Linked DNA regions of Ruficoccus amylovorans. The protein of the gene in region 1 interacts with the protein of each later gene in a pairwise test. Links are inferred from orthologs where the notes say so. Each region holds a gene or a part of one and is shown on either strand. Other genes may lie near its edges.

Region 1 (8,980 bases):
CCGGCTTTTACGCCTGGACGGCTCAGCGCGTAGCCGCCCTCCCTGTCAGCCCCCCGATCCTGCTGGCCGTGCTCATCGCCGTCGGCGGCGGATTGTCCTCGTTGCTGACCAACGACGTGGTCGTCGTCGCCATGACTCCGCTGCTGGTTTCGCTCACCCTGGCCCGCGGGCTGAATCCCGTGCCCTTCCTGCTGGCCTTCTGCTTCGCCGCCAACAGCGGCTCGGCCGGGACGCTCATCGGCAGCCCGCAAAACATGATTGCCGCGCAGGGTCTGGGACTGTCCTTCGACGGTTTCCTGAAAGTGGCTGGCATCCCGGCGTTGATCTCGCTGCCGCTGGTGTGGGCGGTGGTCGCCTTCATGTACCGCAAGCGCTGGAGCATCCCCAAAACCGCCGAAACGGACATCCCCACCGCTCCCGCCGAAGAGGCCCCGAAGTTCGACATGGGCGAAACAATTAAGGGGGCCATCGTGGCGAGCGGCGTCATCGTGGCGTTTATTTTCAGCCCCTGGCCGCGTGAGTTGATCGCGTTGGCCGCAGCGGGCGTGCTGCTGATCAGCCGCCGCACCTCCTCCAAAGACATGCTCAAAAACGTGGACGGCAATCTGCTGCTCCTGATCATGGGTCTGTTCGTGGTCAACGCCGCCTTTGCCAACACCGGACTGCCGCAGGAAATCCTCGCCCGGCTGCGCGAGGCGGGGATCGACCTGAACCACCCCTTTTCCCTCTTCATCGTCGGCGGGACGCTCAGCAACATCGTCGGCAACAACCCGACCGTCATGCTGCTGGTCCCCTACCTGCATCCCGGCGAGACCGCCAACGCTCTCGGGGCCGCCCTCGCCCTGGGGACCGGCTTCTCCAGCAACATGATCATCTTCGGCAGCCTGGCCGGGATCATCGTTGTGGAGCAAGCGGCGGCCTGCGGGATCAAGATCAGCTTCGGCGAATTCGCCAAGGCGGGCATCCCCGTCACTCTCGTCAGCATGGCTCTGGCCGCGGTCTGGATCTTGTTCATGGCCGGTTTTTGAGCCAACAGCGACCGTGGCAGTGCCCGGAAGGTGTTTTTTTCTGAGCAAAAACGGCTGAAAAATCTCCGTGACCTCTGCCCGGGGGATGTTAGAACCACTGGATGCCGTCTGAAAAGATAGACATCGAATACGTAGCGCGCCTGGCGCGGATCGACCTCACCGACGAGGAAAAGCGCACCTTCACCTCGCAGTTGGAGGACATTCTCGCCTATGTGGACAAGCTCAACCAGGTGGACGTCTCCGGCGTCGAGCCGATGGCCCACGCCTTTTCCCTCGAAAACGTCCTCGACGACGACGAGCCGGGCCAACCCCTCCCCGTCGAGCAGGCCCTCCGCAACGCCCCCGCCCAACGCGACAACCAGATCGTCGTCCCCAAAGTCGTCGAAGACGCCTGACCGGGTTACACCCGGTGGCATTGAGGGGCTTCGCCCCTACGGAGCCAGAAAGGCTCCTACCCCAGTGCACCAAACAAGACTCGCTCACTCAGTCGTCAAACCATCTAGGCTCCTACCCCGCAGAGCAACGAGACTTCGAAAAGCAGAAATGAACGCTTCAGCCATTTTGATTTTAAACCCAGTAAGCCACTCTTCAGAAGACTGACGTTTTCACATTCCCACCCAGCGCAGTTGCCCTTTGCGTCTCTGCGTCTTTGCGGTGAAATATTAAATTCCTCTATTTCCCATGTCGGACATCATCCATCAGACCGCCGCCCAGCTTTCGCAGGCGCTCGCCAGCAAGGCCGTCTCCGCCGTCGAGGTGGCCCAGGCCTTCATCGACCGCGCCGAGGCGGTGGAAGCCCGCGTCAAGGCCTTCAACTCGCGCGATGCCGAGTGGACACTCGCTCAGGCCAAGGCCAGCGACGAACGCCGCGCCGCCGGTGGCGCCGCCGGACCACTCGACGGCGTGCCCGTCGCGCTCAAAGACATCCTCGCGGTCAAAGACCAGCCCCTGACCTGCTCCTCGCGCATGCTGGAGAACTTCGTCTCGCCCTACGACGCGCACGTGACCGAGCTTTTAAAAGCCCAGGGCGCGGTCCTGTGGGGGCGGCTCAACATGGACGAATTCGCGATGGGCTCGTCCACGGAAAACTCCGCCTTTCACACCAGTTCCAACCCGTGGAACCTCGACTGCGTGCCCGGCGGCAGCTCCGGGGGCAGCGCCGCCTGCGTGGCCGCGCTGGAGGCCCCGCTGTCCATCGGCTCGGACACCGGCGGCTCCATCCGCCAACCGGCGGCCTTCTGCGGCGTGGTCGGCCTCAAGCCCACCTACGGACTCGTCTCGCGCTACGGGCTGGCCGCCTTCGCCTCCTCGCTGGACCAGATCGGGCCGTTCGCCCGCACGGTCGAGGACGCCGCGCTCCTGCTTCAGGCCATCGCCGGGCACGACCGTCGCGACTCCACTTCCTATAAAACCAAGCTCCCCGACTACCGCGCCGCCCTCACCGAGAAGGAAGGCCCGTGGACCATCGGCGTGCCCAAGGAGTGCTTCGCCGAGGGGCTGGACCCCGAGATCAAGGCCGCCGTCGAGGACGCCATCGCCTTTTACGAAAAAGACGGCCACACGGTGAAGGAGGTCTCGCTCCCGATGACCGAGTACGCCATCCCGACCTACTACATCCTGGCCACCGCCGAGGCCTCGTCCAACCTCGCCCGCTACGACGGCATCCGCTACACCCACCGCTCGAAGAACGCCAAGGACGCCGTTGACCTGTACTTCAAGAGCCGCGCCGAGGGCTTCGGCCCCGAGGTCAAGCGCCGCATTATCCTGGGCACCTACGTGCTCTCCAGCGGCTACTACGACGCCTACTACCTGCGCGCCCAGAAGATCCGCACCCTCATCCGCGAGGAGTTCATGCAGGTCTTCGAGTCGGTGGACACCATCCTCACCCCGACCACCCCGACCCCGTCCTTCAAGCGCGGCGAAAAGGCAGACCCGCTCGCCATGTACCTGAACGACATCTACACCATCAACGTCAACCTCGCCGGCCTGCCGGGCATCTCCGTCCCCTGCGGTTTCACCTCCGGCAAGCTGCCCATCGGCCTGCAATTGATCGGCAAGCCCTTCGCCGAAGACGAACTGCTCGCGGTCGCCCACCGCTACGAACAGGCCCACGAGTGGAAGGACGCCGTCGCGGAACTGTAGAATAGAAATGGTTAAATGCTAAAGGGCTGCTCGATTAGTTACCGAAAAAACAAGCGCCATCGTCAACAATCAGCCATTTAGCACTCACAACCATTCAGCCCTTTAGCCATTTAACCATTTAGCATCATGGAATTCACCGCAGACATCGGGCTGGAAGTCCACGTCCAGCTCAAGACGAAATCAAAAATGTTCACGCGCGCGCCGTACCACTACGGGGCCGAGCCGAACACCCTGACCGACCCCGTCGTGCTCGCCCTGCCCGGCGTGCTCCCGGTCATGAACAAGGAGGCCGTCCGCAAGACCGTCCTGCTGGGCCTGCTGTGCAAGTGCAAGATCGCCGAGCGCTGCAAGTGGGACCGCAAAAACTACTTCTATCCGGACAGCCCGAAGAACTACCAGCTCTCCCAGTACGACCAGCCCATCTGCGAGGGCGGCGAGGTCGAGATCGAAATGCTCGGGGCTTCGCGCAATGTCATGGGTGAGCACCGCATGGTGCAGCTCACGCGCATCCATCTGGAGGAAGACGTGGGCAAGCTCACCCACTTCGCCAACGACAGCCTCGTGGACTACAACCGCGCCGGAGCCCCGCTGTGCGAGATCGTGACCGAGCCAGACATGCACAATGCCGACGAGGTCTTCGCCTTCCTCACCGCGCTGCGCAATAACATCCTCGCCGCCGGTCTCTCCGACTGCGACATGGAAAAGGGCCAGATGCGCTGCGACGCCAACATTTCCGTGCGCCCCAAGGGCCAGAAGGAGCTGGGCGTCAAGGTCGAGCTGAAAAATATGAACACCATCTCGGGCGTGCGCAACGCTGTCGCCTACGAGATCAAACGCCAGATCCACGCCGTCACCTCCGGCGAGGCCATCCACCAGCAGACGCGCCGCTGGGACCCGAGCACGCAGGTCACGACCAAGATGCGCGACAAGGAGGAGTCCCACGACTACCGCTATTTCCCCGAGCCCGACCTGATGCCCGTCTCCATCGGCAAGGAACAATTGAAGGTCCTCGCCAAGGAGCTGCCCGAGCTGCCCTTCGACCGGCAGCGGCGCTTCATGGAAACGCTCGACCTGCCCTACACACTCACGTCTGTGCTGTGCCCGGACAAGGAGCTGGCCGACTTTTTCGAGGAAGCCCTTGAAGACACTGGCGGCAAGGTCGCCCCGAAGGCCGTGGCCAATCTCATCGCCAACGACCTGTTGCGCGAACTCTCCGGCGGCGAGGAAGAAGGCCGTCTACCCCTCTCCGAGTGCAAGCTGGCCCCGGCCCACATCGCCGAGCTGACCTTGCTTGTCGAGGACGGTGTCATTACCAAGCAGATCGCGCAGACGATTTTTACCGAGATGTACGCCACCGGCAAGATGCCCAGCACTCTCGTCGAAGAAAAGGGCCTCCAGGCCCACAACGACGACGGCGAACTGGAGTCCATCGTGCGCGAAGTCGCCGCCGACCCCAAGCACGAGAAGGCCATTTCCCAGTTCAAGGAGGGCAACACCAAGGCCATCAACTCCCTCATCGGCCCCATCATGAAGGCAACTCAGGGCAAGGCCGACCCGCGCAAAATTCAGGAAATGCTCGCCAAGGTTCTCGGCTAGTGTGGTCTTCGCTTAGTTCCTGTCATAAGTTGGGGGTGCATAGCCCTCAAAAAACATAGCAAGAACTTGGCTAACGCTACACCAGGGCCGCCAGAGGGCATTTTCGGGTTCCCATCGGCGCGGGAGGTCGTTTAACTTGTCGGTCTAATGCTGTTACGCATCACCCAGTACGGAGAGCCGGTCCTGAAGGAAAAGGGCGCGCCGGTGACGGAGTTCAACGACGAGTTGCGCAAGCTCGCCGACGACATGGTTGAAACCATGCGCGAAGCCGAAGGCATCGGCCTGGCTGCCCAGCAGATCGGCAAAGCCATTCAGATGTTTGTCATGGAGGTCCCCGTCTATGAGGATCAAGACGATCCCGACTACCTCTACGACGGCAAGCACCCGCCGCTGGACCTCATCATGCCCCTGGCTGTGATCAACGCCGAGCTGACCCTCTCCGGCGAGGAAGCACCTTACGAGGAGGGCTGCCTGTCCTTCCCCGGCATTCGCGGCAAGGTCGAGCGCCCCACCCGCCTGCGCATGCGTTTTCAGGACCTCGACGGAAACCCGCACGAGATCGTTTGCGACGGGCTTTTCGCCCGGATCATTCAGCACGAATACGACCACACTCAGGGCGTGCTCTTCATCGACCGAATGAACCCTCGTGTTCTGCGTCCGCTGGAGTCGAAAATCCGCCGCCTGCGCCGCGACACCCGAGATTTTCTCAAGTCTCAGAATTAGAGAGGCTTAAGAAACACTGTAGCCACAACTTTTAAATGGTTAAATGGCCAATTGTTAATTGTTGGATGCGGAACGGGGAAAACAACAATTAGCCATTTTAACCATTTAGCCATTCCGCCATTTGTATCCGAAACCCACTACAAATCCGGATGCAGTCTGCGGGTGCTGCCCAGTTTGTACACGTATAGAAGCGTGTCCTTGAGCTGGACGATGGATAGCGGCTTGGCCATGTAGTCGTTGCAGCCGGCATCAAGGCACTTGCGGCGATCCTCGGCCAGCGCGAACGCGGTCACCGCCAACACGTAAATATCCTGCCGGGCTTTTCCGTACTCGCCCGAGCGCAGACGCCGCGTGATCTCCAGCCCGCTCCGACCGGGAAGCTGGATGTCCATCAGCACGATGTCGTAGCTGTTTTTGCGCAGCAGCCGTGAGGCCTCGGACTCGTCCTCCGCCATATCCGGCGTGTAGCCGAGCCGCGCGAGGATTTCCTGAACGAGCTTGCGGTTGATTGGATCGTCCTCAACGACAAGAACCGACAAGGGATGGTCATGAGCGAAATCTTCCGTCAAAACGGTCTTGCCGATGTTTGGGCGCGACAATACCGGGTCCCCTGAGCGGGTGAGCTCAAAATCAAAGGAAAAGACCGACCCCTTTCCCACCTCGCTCGTGACTTGGATGTCCCCGCCCATTTTCTCGACCAGTCGCTTGCAAATGACCAGCCCAAGCCCGGTTCCGCCATATTTGCGTGTCGTGGATGAATCCACCTGCGAAAAAGGCTGGAAAAGCCGGTCCAGCTTTGACGGAGCGATGCCGATGCCCGAATCCGCCACCTCGACATAGACCCGCTCGCGGTCGCTGGCAGGCGTAGAGTGCACGCGCACGTTTACCTCGACTTGTCCTTTCTGGGTAAACTTGACCGCGTTATTGACCAGGTTGAGAATGATTTGCTTGAGCCGGTGCGGATCGCCCACGTAGTCGTAGGACTCGGCCCCACTCAGCGTGTAGTTGACCTTGATGCCTTTCTCGCGGGCTTTGACCAGCACCAGTTCCAGCGACTCGACGATGGTTGTTTCCAGGTTGAAAGGAATGTATTCGAGTTCGATCCCGCGGGACTCGATCTTCGAGTAGTCGAGGATGTTGTTAATCAGCTCCAGCAGGGCCTTGCCGCTGCGGTCGATCACGGACAGCGACTCCATCTGCGCAGGGTCCAGCGCTGTCTGTGCCAGCAGGTCGGCAAAGCCCAGGATCGCGTTCATCGGGGTACGGATCTCGTGGCTCATCATCGCGAGGAACTCGCCCTTGGCCATATTGGCACGGTCAGCATTTTCCTTGGCATGGCGAAGCTGTTCCTCGACCTGGCGGTTGACGAAAAACGCCCCAATGCCAGCCGCCGCCAACTGAATAGCCGCCGTTTCGCCTTCCTCCCAATGGCGCTCCCGACCGCAATCGGCGATCACCATCACCCCCCAGAAGTAGCTTTCGACATGGATCGGCGTCATCAGAATGGTGACCACCCCCAGGTCTTCATAGCAGCGGCGCAAGTTGGGCGACATTTCCCGCACCACGCCCTGGACCACACCATGCGCGGCCATCCGGTCATACCAGTCCCGGCGTTCCCCCTGCCAGCAGTCGGCATTGATCCGCTCCGGGTCGAGCTCAAAGCCCGGGCGAGCCCAGCCGTAGCACCTTTCGGGACGTATCTGGTTGCCGTCCATGTCGAAGCGGTTTTCGAAGATCGTCACGCGATCGACCTGGGCATGCTCACCGATGGCGCGCAAGGCCCGCTCAACAGCTTCGCTCATATCGCGGACTCCCAGCAGCAGCGAACTCGCCCGAGACACCCCTTGCAGGAGTTGGTCTCTCTGCACGAGAGCGGCTTCGGTCCGTTTTCGCTCGGTGATGTCGTAAGCCACCCAGATAACCTGATCCTCCTCGCCTTGATCACCCGTGATGGGGGCAATACGCCCCTCAAACCAATAGGGCGAACCGGCAACCTCAAGCGAGTACTCCAGCGAAATCTGGTCGCGTTTTTCCAGGCAAAGGTCCACCGCCGCCTGAAACTCACGCGCTTGCACCTGGGGCCAGGATTCGCTGAAAGTACGCCCCTTGAGCCCCTCCGCCCTGCGCCCGAGCGGGCTGTTTTCACGCGAGAAAATTTCCAGATAACGCCCCTTCGCCGTCACCACAAAGGCAATGTCGGGCAGCGCGTCGATGAACCCGCGCAGGCGGATTTCATTCAGGCGACTGACTTCCTCCCGGCGGCGCAGCTCAGTCAGCACCGCGGCCAGGAAATAGCTCGTGCAACTGATGACCCCCACAAAGACCCATAGAAACTCGGGGCTTTGGCTGATGTACTTCTTTTCCGGGCCAAAGACCTGGAGCAGTTCCCACATCGCCATGATCGAGAGCAGAACGATGCCGGTGGTGGCCCCCCGCTGCCCGAAGCGGATCGCCCCCCAGGCCATGATGGGGAAAAGCACCAGTTCGAGCGGGTAACGCAGGGTATCCGTCGGTGCCCAGTTTCCAAAAATCACAATGCCGAAGAACGAGAGCACACCGATCCAGACTCCGACCTCGGCAAACTGCCGGTTACTCCAGTTGATCTTTGTACGGGAAGTCCATACGAGCAGAAACGGCGTCACCACCAGGATGCCCAGTCCTTCCCCCAAAAACCAGGGACTCCACAGGCGGCTGTAATCCCTCCACGGCACGGTGTCCACCAGCGCGCAAATCACCGCCGCGCTGAGGGAGGCACTAAGCAGGCCGACCAGCAACGGTCCTCCAAGGATGAAGAGAAATACCCCGCGAATGTTCTCCAACGAATAGTCATCTCGCAGCGCCCGACGCAGGACCAAGGCCCCGAAAGCGGAAGTCACCGCATAGACCGCTCCCAGGGATATGGCATAGGCAGCCGGCTGCTCGCGAAGCCATAAGGACCATAGCACGTAACCGGCGAAGACGCTCAGAATATACTTCAGGCCACCCCTCATCAGAATGGCCACAGCGAGGCCCGACGCCGGCCAAAGCAGGTTGACATACCCATCGAGCGCCCGCAGCGCCATCTGGCTTCCGATCTCAGCCAGCACAAGGTAAAACGCTGCGACTGCGATCAGTTTCCACACCAGCACAGTCATATTGAGCACCGGTCCACCCGAAACCTGCCATTGCGCAAAAGAGGGGGTTTTCGCCATTTTTGCGGCGTTAGTCGGCTCACCCATCGCCCGGTTATTAAGGGCAAGCGACTCACACTGACAAGGTTACACTTTCACCAATGTCTCTCCGCGCGGGTAATAGGGTAACTTTCCATCAGTACATACGGATCTTGTTGTATTAAATAAGTTAAGGTAATATACCCATTTAAAAATGCGATGTTTCCATTTCCCCTGAAACGAGTATCTTTCCCGACATGCCAATCTATGTCTATGAAGTCATAACCGGCGACGGCAGCAGCGGTGAGCGCTTCGAGATCGAGCAGCCCATGAGTGCCGCGC
Region 2 (8,998 bases), on another replicon or contig:
TCGACTGTGTCCTTCGAGGGGCGCGAAGTGCTCAAGGTAGAGCCGTCGGCGCTCGAGTTCCTGGCCCGCGAGGCATTTCGGGAAGTGAGCTTCAAGCTGCGCCCGGCGCACCTCAAGCAGGTGGCCGCGATTCTCGATGACCCCGAGGCGAGCGAAAACGACCGCATGGTCGCGCTCACCATGCTCCGCAACGCTGAGGTCGCCGCGCACGGCGTGCTGCCTTTCTGCCAGGATACCGGCACCGCGACCATCGTCGGCAAAAAAGGCCAGCAGGTCTGGACCGGCGGCAGCGACGAGGCCGCGCTGAGCAAAGGCGTTTACGACACCTACACGCAGGAGAACTTGCGCTACTCCCAGACTGTCCCGCTGGACATGTACAAGGAGAAGAACACCGGCTGCAACCTGCCCGCGCAGATCGACCTCTACGCGACTGAGGGCGAGGCGTACAAGTTCCTCTTCGTGGCCAAGGGCGGCGGCTCGGCTAACAAGACCTACCTTTACCAGGAGACCAAGGCGCTCCTGAACCCCAAGTCGCTCGAAAAGTTCTGCATCGAGAAAATGGCCTCGCTCGGCACCGCCGCGTGCCCGCCGTACCACCTGGCCTTCGTCATCGGCGGTACCTCCGCCGAGATGTGCCTGAAGACGGTCAAGCTCGCCTCGACCAAGTACCTCGACGCGCTCCCCACCGAGGGCAACGACTACGGGCAGGGCTTCCGCGACGTGGAGTTTGAAAAGCTCCTGCTCCAGCGCGCCCGCGAGAGCGGGATCGGTGCGCAGTTCGGCGGCGCGAACTTCGCGCTCGACGTGCGGGTGATCCGCCTGCCGCGCCACGGGGCCTCGTGCCCGGTCGGGCTCGGCGTGTCCTGCTCGGCGGACCGCAACGTCAAGGGCAAGATCACCCGTGACGGCATCTTCCTCGAAAAACTGGAGGACGATCCGGGCCAGTACATCCCCGAAGAATTCCGCCAGATCAATACCTCGGAAAAGGCGATCAAGATCGACCTTAACCGCCCGATGCCCGAGATCCTGGCCGAACTGAGCAAGTACCCGGTGACGACCCGGCTCTCGCTCTCGGGCACGATTGTGGTGGCCCGCGACATCGCCCATGCCAAGCTCAAGGAGCGTCTCGACGCCGGGGAAGGGCTGCCGGAGTATCTCAAGAACCACCCGGTTTACTATGCCGGTCCGGCCAAGACTCCGACGGGCTACGCCTCCGGCTCCTTCGGCCCGACGACCGCCGGTCGCATGGACAGCTACGTGGATATTTTCCAGGCCGCGGGCGGCTCCATGGTCATGATCGCCAAGGGCAACCGTAGCCAGCAGGTGACCGACGCGTGCAAGAAGCACGGCGGCTTCTACCTCGGCTCCATCGGTGGCCCCGCCGCCATCCTGGCCAAGGACAACATCAAGAAAGTCGAACTGCTCGAATACCCGGAACTGGGTATGGAAGCCGTCTGGAAAATCGAGGTCGAAGACTTCCCGGCCTTCATCCTGGTGGACGACAAGGGCAACGACTTCTTCAAGCAGTTGCGCTAAGTCGCCATCCGCGCAGGCGCATGCGCCTGTCATGGTTTTTCACTACAAAAAAGGGAACCCGTGCGGTTCCCTTTTTTTTGTCGGAAGCGGCGGCGACAACTTCTTTTAAGAAGGCCCGAATATGCCTTCGCGGTCGTGGCGGTTGAAGCGGGTGAAGTGGCGCTTGGGCAGGGCCTCGATGAAGTGCCGCCCGTACTCTTTTTGCAGGATGCGCGAGTCGAGGATGACGATGCGGCCCCTGTCGTCCTGCTTGCGGATGAGCCGTCCGATGCCCTGCCGGAACTGGATGACGGCCTCGGGCAGGGTCATCTCGGCGAAGGGGTTGCCGCCGCGCTTACGGATCCACTCGGCGCGTGCCTCGGCCACCGGGTGGGTGGGGATCTCGAACGGCAGGCGCGTGATGACGACTTGCGAGAGCGCCGGGCCGGGCACATCGAAGCCCGTCCAGAAGCTCTCCGTGCCCAGGAGCACGGCGTTGCCCGCCTCGACGAAACGGTTCTTCAACTCGGAGCGCGAGAGACCCATGCCTTGCCACAGGAGCGGGCGGCCCGCTTTTTCGAGCACGGGGGCCAGTTGCGTGGCCACGCGGTTGAGGTCGGCGTAGCTGGTAAAGAGGCCCAGTGTGCCGCCCTCGGTTCGCAGGGAGCAAAAGCCGATCATCTCAGCCAGGTAGGAAATATCGAGCCGGTTGCTCGTGCGGTCCGGTCCGGGAGCGTCCTCGGCGATGGCGATTTCGACGTGGTTCTCGTAGTCGAAGGGCGAGGCCTCGATGCCGGTTTCCTCCCCCTCGGCCCCGGTGCGGCGGAGAAACGGGGCCATCGTGCGCCCGCTGGTCAGGGTAGCGCTGGCCAGGGTGATGGAAGTGTCTTTTTCAAAAAGCGTTTCGCGCAAAAACTCGGCCACATCGACGGGGGCCGTGCGCAGGGTGACGATCTGGCGTCGGCGTCCGGTCTTCTCCAGCCAGTAAACCTCGCCCTCGTCCTGAAGTGTGAGGCAGTGGGTGATGCCCTTGAGGTAGGCGTCGAGACGCTGGGCGTGGTCGGTCAATTCCTGTTGCGTGCCTTCGTCGGTGATGTCCTGACGGAGGCGCTTGAGCATCCCGGTGACGGTGCCCAGCGGGCGGTGCAGGAGCGGATCGGTCCAGTCTGGTTTGAGCAGGCGCAGCACGTCGCGCTTGTCGAGGTATTGGCGGCGGATGGCGTTGAAAAACGATTCGCTCGCGCTGATGGCTCGGACCACGCTTTCCTGGTCGGCACGCTGGGCCAGACGCGAGAGCAGGCCCTTTTTCGTCTTCGGGTTGTAGAGGATTTTCAGGGCCCGCTCGATGGCGTAGGAGCTGATGTTGAGCCCGCAGTGGTTGGTGGCGATTTCGGGCACGGTGTGCGCCTCGTCGAGCACGAGGAAGTCGTCCGGAAAGAGCACACCGCGCGCGCCTCCGGCCGGGGAAAGACCGGCGCTGATGAGGCTGAAAAGCAGGCTGTGGTTGACGATGACGACCTGCGCCTGCGCCCGCTCGGCCAGCGCCCGGCGGTAGAAGCAGGTTTCCGGTGAGCAGTTTTTGGAGTTGCAGGAGGAGCCGTCGGCGTTGACCCACTCCCAGACTTCGGGGGAGGGGGCCGGGGCGAGTTCCTCGCGCAGCCCGGTTTTGGTCTGGGTGGACCATTCGCAGATGCGTTCCAGTTCCTCGGCCTCGATCTTGTTAAAGAGGTCGCCACGGGTCTGAATGGCCCGCGCCAGGCGGTGTCCGCACAGGTAGTTACCGCGTCCGACCATGAGCGCGACCCGGAAGCCCCGGAACGGCTCCAGCTCCGGCACCTGATCGAAGAGGCGGCGCACGAGCGGGATGTCGTGGTTTTTCAACTGCTGCTGGAGCGCGATGGTGTGCGAGGAGACGAGCAGCGGGCGTTTTTCGGAGACGGCCTGGAGGATGCCGGGCACGAGGTAGGCGAGGCTTTTGCCGACGCCCGTCCCGGCCTCGAAAACCAGCGGCGTGTCGGTGGCCATCGCGCGGGCGACGGCCTGGGCCATGGCCTCCTGCTGCGGACGATGCTCCAGCCCGAGCCGCCGGGCGAGCCAGCCTGTGGGCGCGAACACCCGGTCCGCCAGCTCCACGGCCGGCGGAGTCGAGGGCAACGGGCTTCCCCCGCCTTCACGAAATCCGATCATCGCCCCGCAGCATCACCGCTGGTTCCTGCTTTGGCAAGGAAGGACGGATCAAGGTGCGTGGTCGCACAGGACAATGAAGGGGGTGGTACTGAGTTTAGGGGCGCGGGTAAATCTGTTCGCCCGCGTCAAGACCGTCCTGGATTTCCTGTTTGGACTTGATGAACTTGACGTTCGGGCCGGCCTTTTCCCAATCGAAGGTCTTGCCGACCACGTAGTAGGTGACGGGCAGTTTCGGGACGTTTTTGATCGTGGCGGTGGCCTTGGCGGCGGTGATGACCTGCGCGGCCATGCTGTCGCTCTGGCTCAGGCTGGCTATGGCCCACATCTCCTGCCCGACGACCCAGACCTCGTCGATTTTCAGGCTCCAGGCCGGGGAGGGGACCTGCAAGGTCAACCCGATGACTTGCTCAGCCATGATTTCGACATTGCCGCTTTCCAGGCCTCTGCTCGGCATCTGGTTTTCCATTTTCGCGATTCCCTCGGCCATCGGGGCGGTGTACTCCTTTTCGGCCTCCTGGGCGGTTTTACTGTCGCAGGCGGACAGCAGGCAGAGCAGGGGAAGGGCGGACAAAAGGGGCAGCAGGCGTGTCATTTTCATCCCGCGAGACTAAGACCCGCTTCCGGCGCTCGGCAAGCGCATATAGACGACGAAGCTGGTTAAGAGTTTGAGAGTTTGAAGGTTTGAGAGTTAGGGGGAGATTGATGGTTTAGACTGATTGTCCAGTGTGGGCATGCGCCTTACTCGATGAGGACGAGGGTGCCGGAGGGGACGGCGTTGTAGAAGTCGATCATCTCGGCGTTGCGCAGGAGGACGCAGCCGTGGCTGCGGGCGTTGGCGAAGTCGGCCTCCAGATTGGTGCCGTGGATGTAGATGTAGCGGTCGTGGCTGTCGCAGCCGGGTCCGGCGTTGTGGCCCGGTTCGAGTCCGCGCAGCCACAGAATGCGCGTGGTGACGAAGTTGCGTTTTTCCTCGGGGCCGTACTCCCAGTAGCGCTTGCCGGTGGGGATGCGGCCGATGAAGACCATGCCCTCGGGGGCGCCGTCGCCGATTTTCTCGTCAATAAAGTGCAGCCCGGTCGGCGTGCCGAGCGAGTTTTCCACACACGAGGGCGGGTTGATCCCGAAGGCGGTGTCGTAGGTGCGCACGAGAGCGCCATTGAGGAAGTGCCTCAGTTTCTTCTCGCCAAGACTGACATGAATCGCATGCTGTGTCGGTTCAATTGACAGCCGGGCACACCTGGCTAAGATACTAGAATAACCGTTAAAAACCACCATGAGCTATCGAGTCGGCATTGTCGGCGCCACCGGCGCCGTTGGTCAAGAACTGATCGAACTGCTCCATCGTCGGAATTTCCCGATGGAGTCCCTGACGCTGCTTGCGTCCAAGCGTTCGACCGGGAAGACCATCACCTGGGAAGACAAGTCCTGGGTCGTCGAGGAAGCCGTGGCCTCCGCCTTTGACGGGCTGGATGTCGCGATTTTCAGCGCCGGAGCCTCGACCTCGAAGGAACTCGGCCCCGAAGCGGCCAAGCGTGGCTGCGTGGTGGTGGATAACAGCTCGGCCTTCCGCATGGACGCGGATGTGCCGCTCGTCGTGCCCGAAGTCAACGCCCATGCCATGCGCGAGCACAAGGGCATCATCGCCAACCCGAACTGCTCGACCGCCGTCGCGTTGATGGGCCTGTACCCGCTGCATGAGGCTTTCGGGCTGAAGCGCTTTACCGCCGCGACCTATCAGGCCGTTTCCGGCGCGGGCGCGTCCGCCATGCAGGAGTTGGTTGACCAGCTTCACGCCTGGGCCAAGGACGAGCCGTTGAAGGTCGAGAAGTTCCCGCACCAGATCGCCTTCAACGTGCTCCCGCACGTCGATGTCTTCTACGAGGACGGCTACACCAAGGAGGAGCACAAGATGCTCAACGAGTGCCGCAAAATCCTCGGCCTGGAAAGTCTGCGCGCCTCCACGACCTGCGTGCGCGTGCCGGTCCTGCGGGCCCACAGCATCGCGATCAACGCCGAGTTCGAGCGCCCCGTGGACCTGGCCAAGGCCCGCGAAGCCATCGCCGGTTTCGCCGGTGCCGAGCTGTGTGACGACCCTGCCCACAACCGTTACCCGATGCCCCTGGACTACTCGGGCAAGGAAAAATGCGGGGTGGGACGCCTGCGTATCGACTCCGCGCTCGACAATGGCCTGGCCCTCTGGGTCGTCGGCGACCAGCTCTGGAAGGGGGCGGCGCTCAACGCCGTCCAGATCGCCGAGGAACTGCACCGTCAGTCCGCGTTGGCCTGAGCCGGTCCGCGTTGGTGGGCGGGCTGAGCAGTTGGCCTGTTTCGTTTTTTTATCGCCAAAGGCGGCCTCTTGCGGGGCCGCCTTTTTTGATGAAAAAATAGAAGGGAATTGCCCGCGAAGACACGCGAAGTCCACCTTTCTATCACACCGTTTCTAAACCGAAATGAGACCGTTTTTGATAAAGAAAGAGATTTAACAGGAAGGCCGGAAAGAACGGTAAGCAAGACCTCCGGCTTTTCTTCCCTTGCTTCCCGGCCTTCCTGTTAATCCTTTTTACGGTATCAGAATGGGTGAGATGAGATATAAACTTCGCGCCTCTTCGCGTGTCTTCGCGGGCAATCCTCTTTCCCTTCTTTTTGCGGGCGGCGATGTCAGGCTTATCTTGTCGAAGCCGTCCGGAACTGGTAGCTACATAAAAAATGTCGGAATCGTGGCTGCAACGGCTTCGGGCGTGGTCCCCGCACTTTGCCCGGCGTCTGGAGCGTTTCCCGCCGGAGCGCGAATGGCTGGACCGTGAACTGGCGCAGGGGCGCGACTGGGACACGGCTGACCTGGAAAAACTCTGGGCGGAACTGGCCCCGCAGGAGCCGCAGGTGTGTTCCGAGGCCGCGCTGGGCACCTTGCAACAGTTGCGCCAGCGGGTTTCCCTGCGGGTCGCCGCCCGCGAGATCGCCGGGCTGGCCCCGGTCGATACCTCGCTGCGGGAAATGACCCTGCTGGCCGAGTTTTGCCTGCGCAGGCTCTGCGGCTGGCTCTGGGCCGAGTTGACGGCCCGGCACGGCACGCCTTTTAACGAGGAGACCGGGCAGCCCGCCCGCTGGTGCGTGATGGCGCTGGGGAAGTTCGGCGGGGGCGAGTTGAACTTTTGCTCCGACCTCGACCTGGTTTACGTCGTGGACGGGCACGGCCCCTGCGAAGGCGGGCCGGGCCGCTGGGACAGTCGGCAATTCTTTGACCGGTTTTTTCGCGACCTGTCGGCCCGCCTGAGCCAGAATGCGCCCGAGGGGCAGCTCTACCGGATCGACCTGCGGCTGCGCCCCGAGGGCGAGACCGGACCGCTGGTGCGGACCTTTGCCGCGCTCACCGGCTACTATTGGAGCGCGGGGCAGCTCTGGGAGCGCATGGCCTGGATCAAGGCTCGCCCCGTGGCCGGGGACCGGGCGCTGGCCGGGGAGATTCTCGAAGAGCTGAACCCCTTCCGCTATCCGCGCAGCCTGACCGGCAACCTCGTCTCCGAAGTCGCCGGGCTCAAGGCCCGCACCGAGCGTGAAGTGGTCGGCGAGGCCCGTCTGGCCGCCGACATCAAGTCCGGTCCCGGCGGTATCCGTGAAATCGAGTACCCGGTGCAGGCCCTGCAACTGCTCGAAGGCGGCCGCAACCCTTTTCTCCAAAGCGGTTCGACGCTGGAGGCTCTCGGCCAGCTCGCCCGTTACGGGCTGCTGCCGCCCGCCGAGGCCGGGGAGCTGACCGAGGCCTACCGTTTTCTGAGAATGGTGGAGAACCGCCTGCAAATGCGGGCGGATGCGCCCGCCCACCTCCTGCCCGAGAACTCCGGCCAGCGCGAAGCCTTGGCTCTTAGCCTTGGGTTCGCAGACTGGGTACATTTTCTGGACGAGCTGGACCGGCGGCGGGAACGCGTGCATGCGCTGTTCGCGGACCGCTTTGTCACCCCGCTGGACGAGCACCGGCTGGAGGCGTGGAGCGCTTTTTTGGCGGGGCAAGAGCCCGAACCCTTTGTCCGTAGCTGCCTTCAGCAGTGGTTCCCCCGGGCGGAGGACATCCCGGCCCGGCTGCGGCACTTTGTCCTCGGAGACGCGCAGTTTCTGATCACCCGGGACCAGGTGCGGGCCTTTCTCGATCTCTCACAGCACTGGGACGACCTGCTTCCGCGCCTGGCCCGGCCCTTGCGGACGCTGGAGCGGGTGGGGGACTTCGCGGAGCAGTACGGCTCGCGACGCCAGTTTTTCCAGGCCGGCGGCAATCCCGGTCTCTTGCGCACGCTCTGCCTGCTGTTCGATCGCAGCAACTTCATCTTTACGCTTTTTTGCCGCCACCCGGAGATGGTGGACGAACTCATGGCCGAGGCGCCCCGGCGGCGGAAAAACCGGGACGAGTTGCGCCGCGAAGTCGGCCTGCTGCCGCGCGGGGAGGATTTTCCGCGTTTGCTGTGGCTCTACGTCAAGGCTGAGCAGGTCCGGCTCGCGATGGGAGAGCTGCTCTATGACCTTCCTCTGGAAAAAACGACCCGCAGCCTGGCCGCGCTGGCCGATGTCGCGGTGGAGGCTGCGCTGGCTGAGGCGGACCCCGAGGGCGAGTTGGCTGTGATCGCGGCGGGAAAGTTTGGCGGCGGGGCCTTGACCCCCGGCTCGGACCTTGACCTCATGGTCTGGGGGAGCCGTAAAAACCTCACCCGGCAGGGAGAAAAAGCCCGCGCGCTGACCCGCCTGCTGGGCTACCGGACTCCGCTGGGGCCGGTTTTCGAGGTGGATCAGCGTTTGCGGCCCCACGGGCAGGACGGCCCGCTGGTGGTGACGCCGGAAGCTTTTCGGGAATATCACGCCGGGGCCGGGGCTCAAGCCTGGGAGCGGCAGCTTTTATGCCGTTGCCGCCCGGTGGCGGGAAACCCGGACCTGCTGGCCGATTTCGAGCGCCAGCGGGACGAACTTCTCTACGCCGGGGCGCCGCCGCAGGCGGCAGATTTCCTGGACATGCGCGCCCGTATCGAAGCCACCGCCGCCCCGGAGGCGGCATCCGCCTACAAGACCGGCCCCGGCGGGCTGGTGGACGTTGATTTCGCGGCCCAGTGGCTCCAGATGACGTGCGGACGGGCCGAAACCGCCCTCCGCCGCACCGATACGCGCAAAATTCTGCGAACCGCGGCCCGAATCGGTTGTCTGGATAAGGCGGTGGCCGAAGACCTGCTCGAAGACCACGGCTTTTTGCGCATGATTGAACTGAACCTGCGACGCGTCGATTTTACCGGTGTCTCCCGCCTGCCGGAGGGAGAGG

Evidence for each region.
Region 2: the proteins of def (region 1) and H5P28_RS05440 interact in binary tests that used the Escherichia coli proteins (3 or more experiments, as listed by UniProt). The link is inferred for Ruficoccus amylovorans from one-to-one orthologs.

Annotation. Positions count from the first base shown.
Region 1 is NZ_JACHVB010000012.1:265,219-274,198, reverse strand. The notes cover bases 3,795-6,701. They hold def (peptide deformylase), read left to right. Parts: upstream 3,795-4,913; coding sequence 4,914-5,489; downstream 5,490-6,701. Other genes in these bases: H5P28_RS02180 (ATP-binding protein), read right to left, coding at 5,627-6,701; gatB (Asp-tRNA(Asn)/Glu-tRNA(Gln) amidotransferase subunit GatB), read left to right, coding at 3,795-4,766. Outside these bases: H5P28_RS02205 (ArsB/NhaD family transporter), read left to right, coding at 1-1,028; Asp-tRNA(Asn)/Glu-tRNA(Gln) amidotransferase subunit GatC, read left to right, coding at 1,130-1,423; Asp-tRNA(Asn)/Glu-tRNA(Gln) amidotransferase subunit GatA, read left to right, coding at 1,710-3,170; more of gatB, read left to right, coding at 3,297-3,794; more of H5P28_RS02180, read right to left, coding at 6,702-8,680; H5P28_RS02175 (FmdB family zinc ribbon protein), read left to right, coding at 8,896-8,980. UniProt on the Escherichia coli protein: Removes the formyl group from the N-terminal Met of newly synthesized proteins. Requires at least a dipeptide for an efficient rate of reaction. N-terminal L-methionine is a prerequisite for activity but the enzyme has broad specificity at other positions.
Region 2 is NZ_JACHVB010000014.1:225,339-234,336, forward strand. What follows is about bases 4,058-6,982. They hold H5P28_RS05440 (aspartate-semialdehyde dehydrogenase), read left to right. Parts: upstream 4,058-4,975; coding sequence 4,976-5,989; downstream 5,990-6,982. Other genes in these bases: H5P28_RS05430 (hypothetical protein), read right to left, coding at 4,058-4,300; H5P28_RS05435 (L,D-transpeptidase), read right to left, coding at 4,441-4,977; H5P28_RS05445 ([protein-PII] uridylyltransferase family protein), read left to right, coding at 6,409-6,982. In the rest of the region: H5P28_RS05420 (fumarate hydratase), read left to right, coding at 1-1,536; H5P28_RS05425 (ATP-dependent DNA helicase), read right to left, coding at 1,642-3,702; more of H5P28_RS05430, read right to left, coding at 3,797-4,057; more of H5P28_RS05445, read left to right, coding at 6,983-8,998.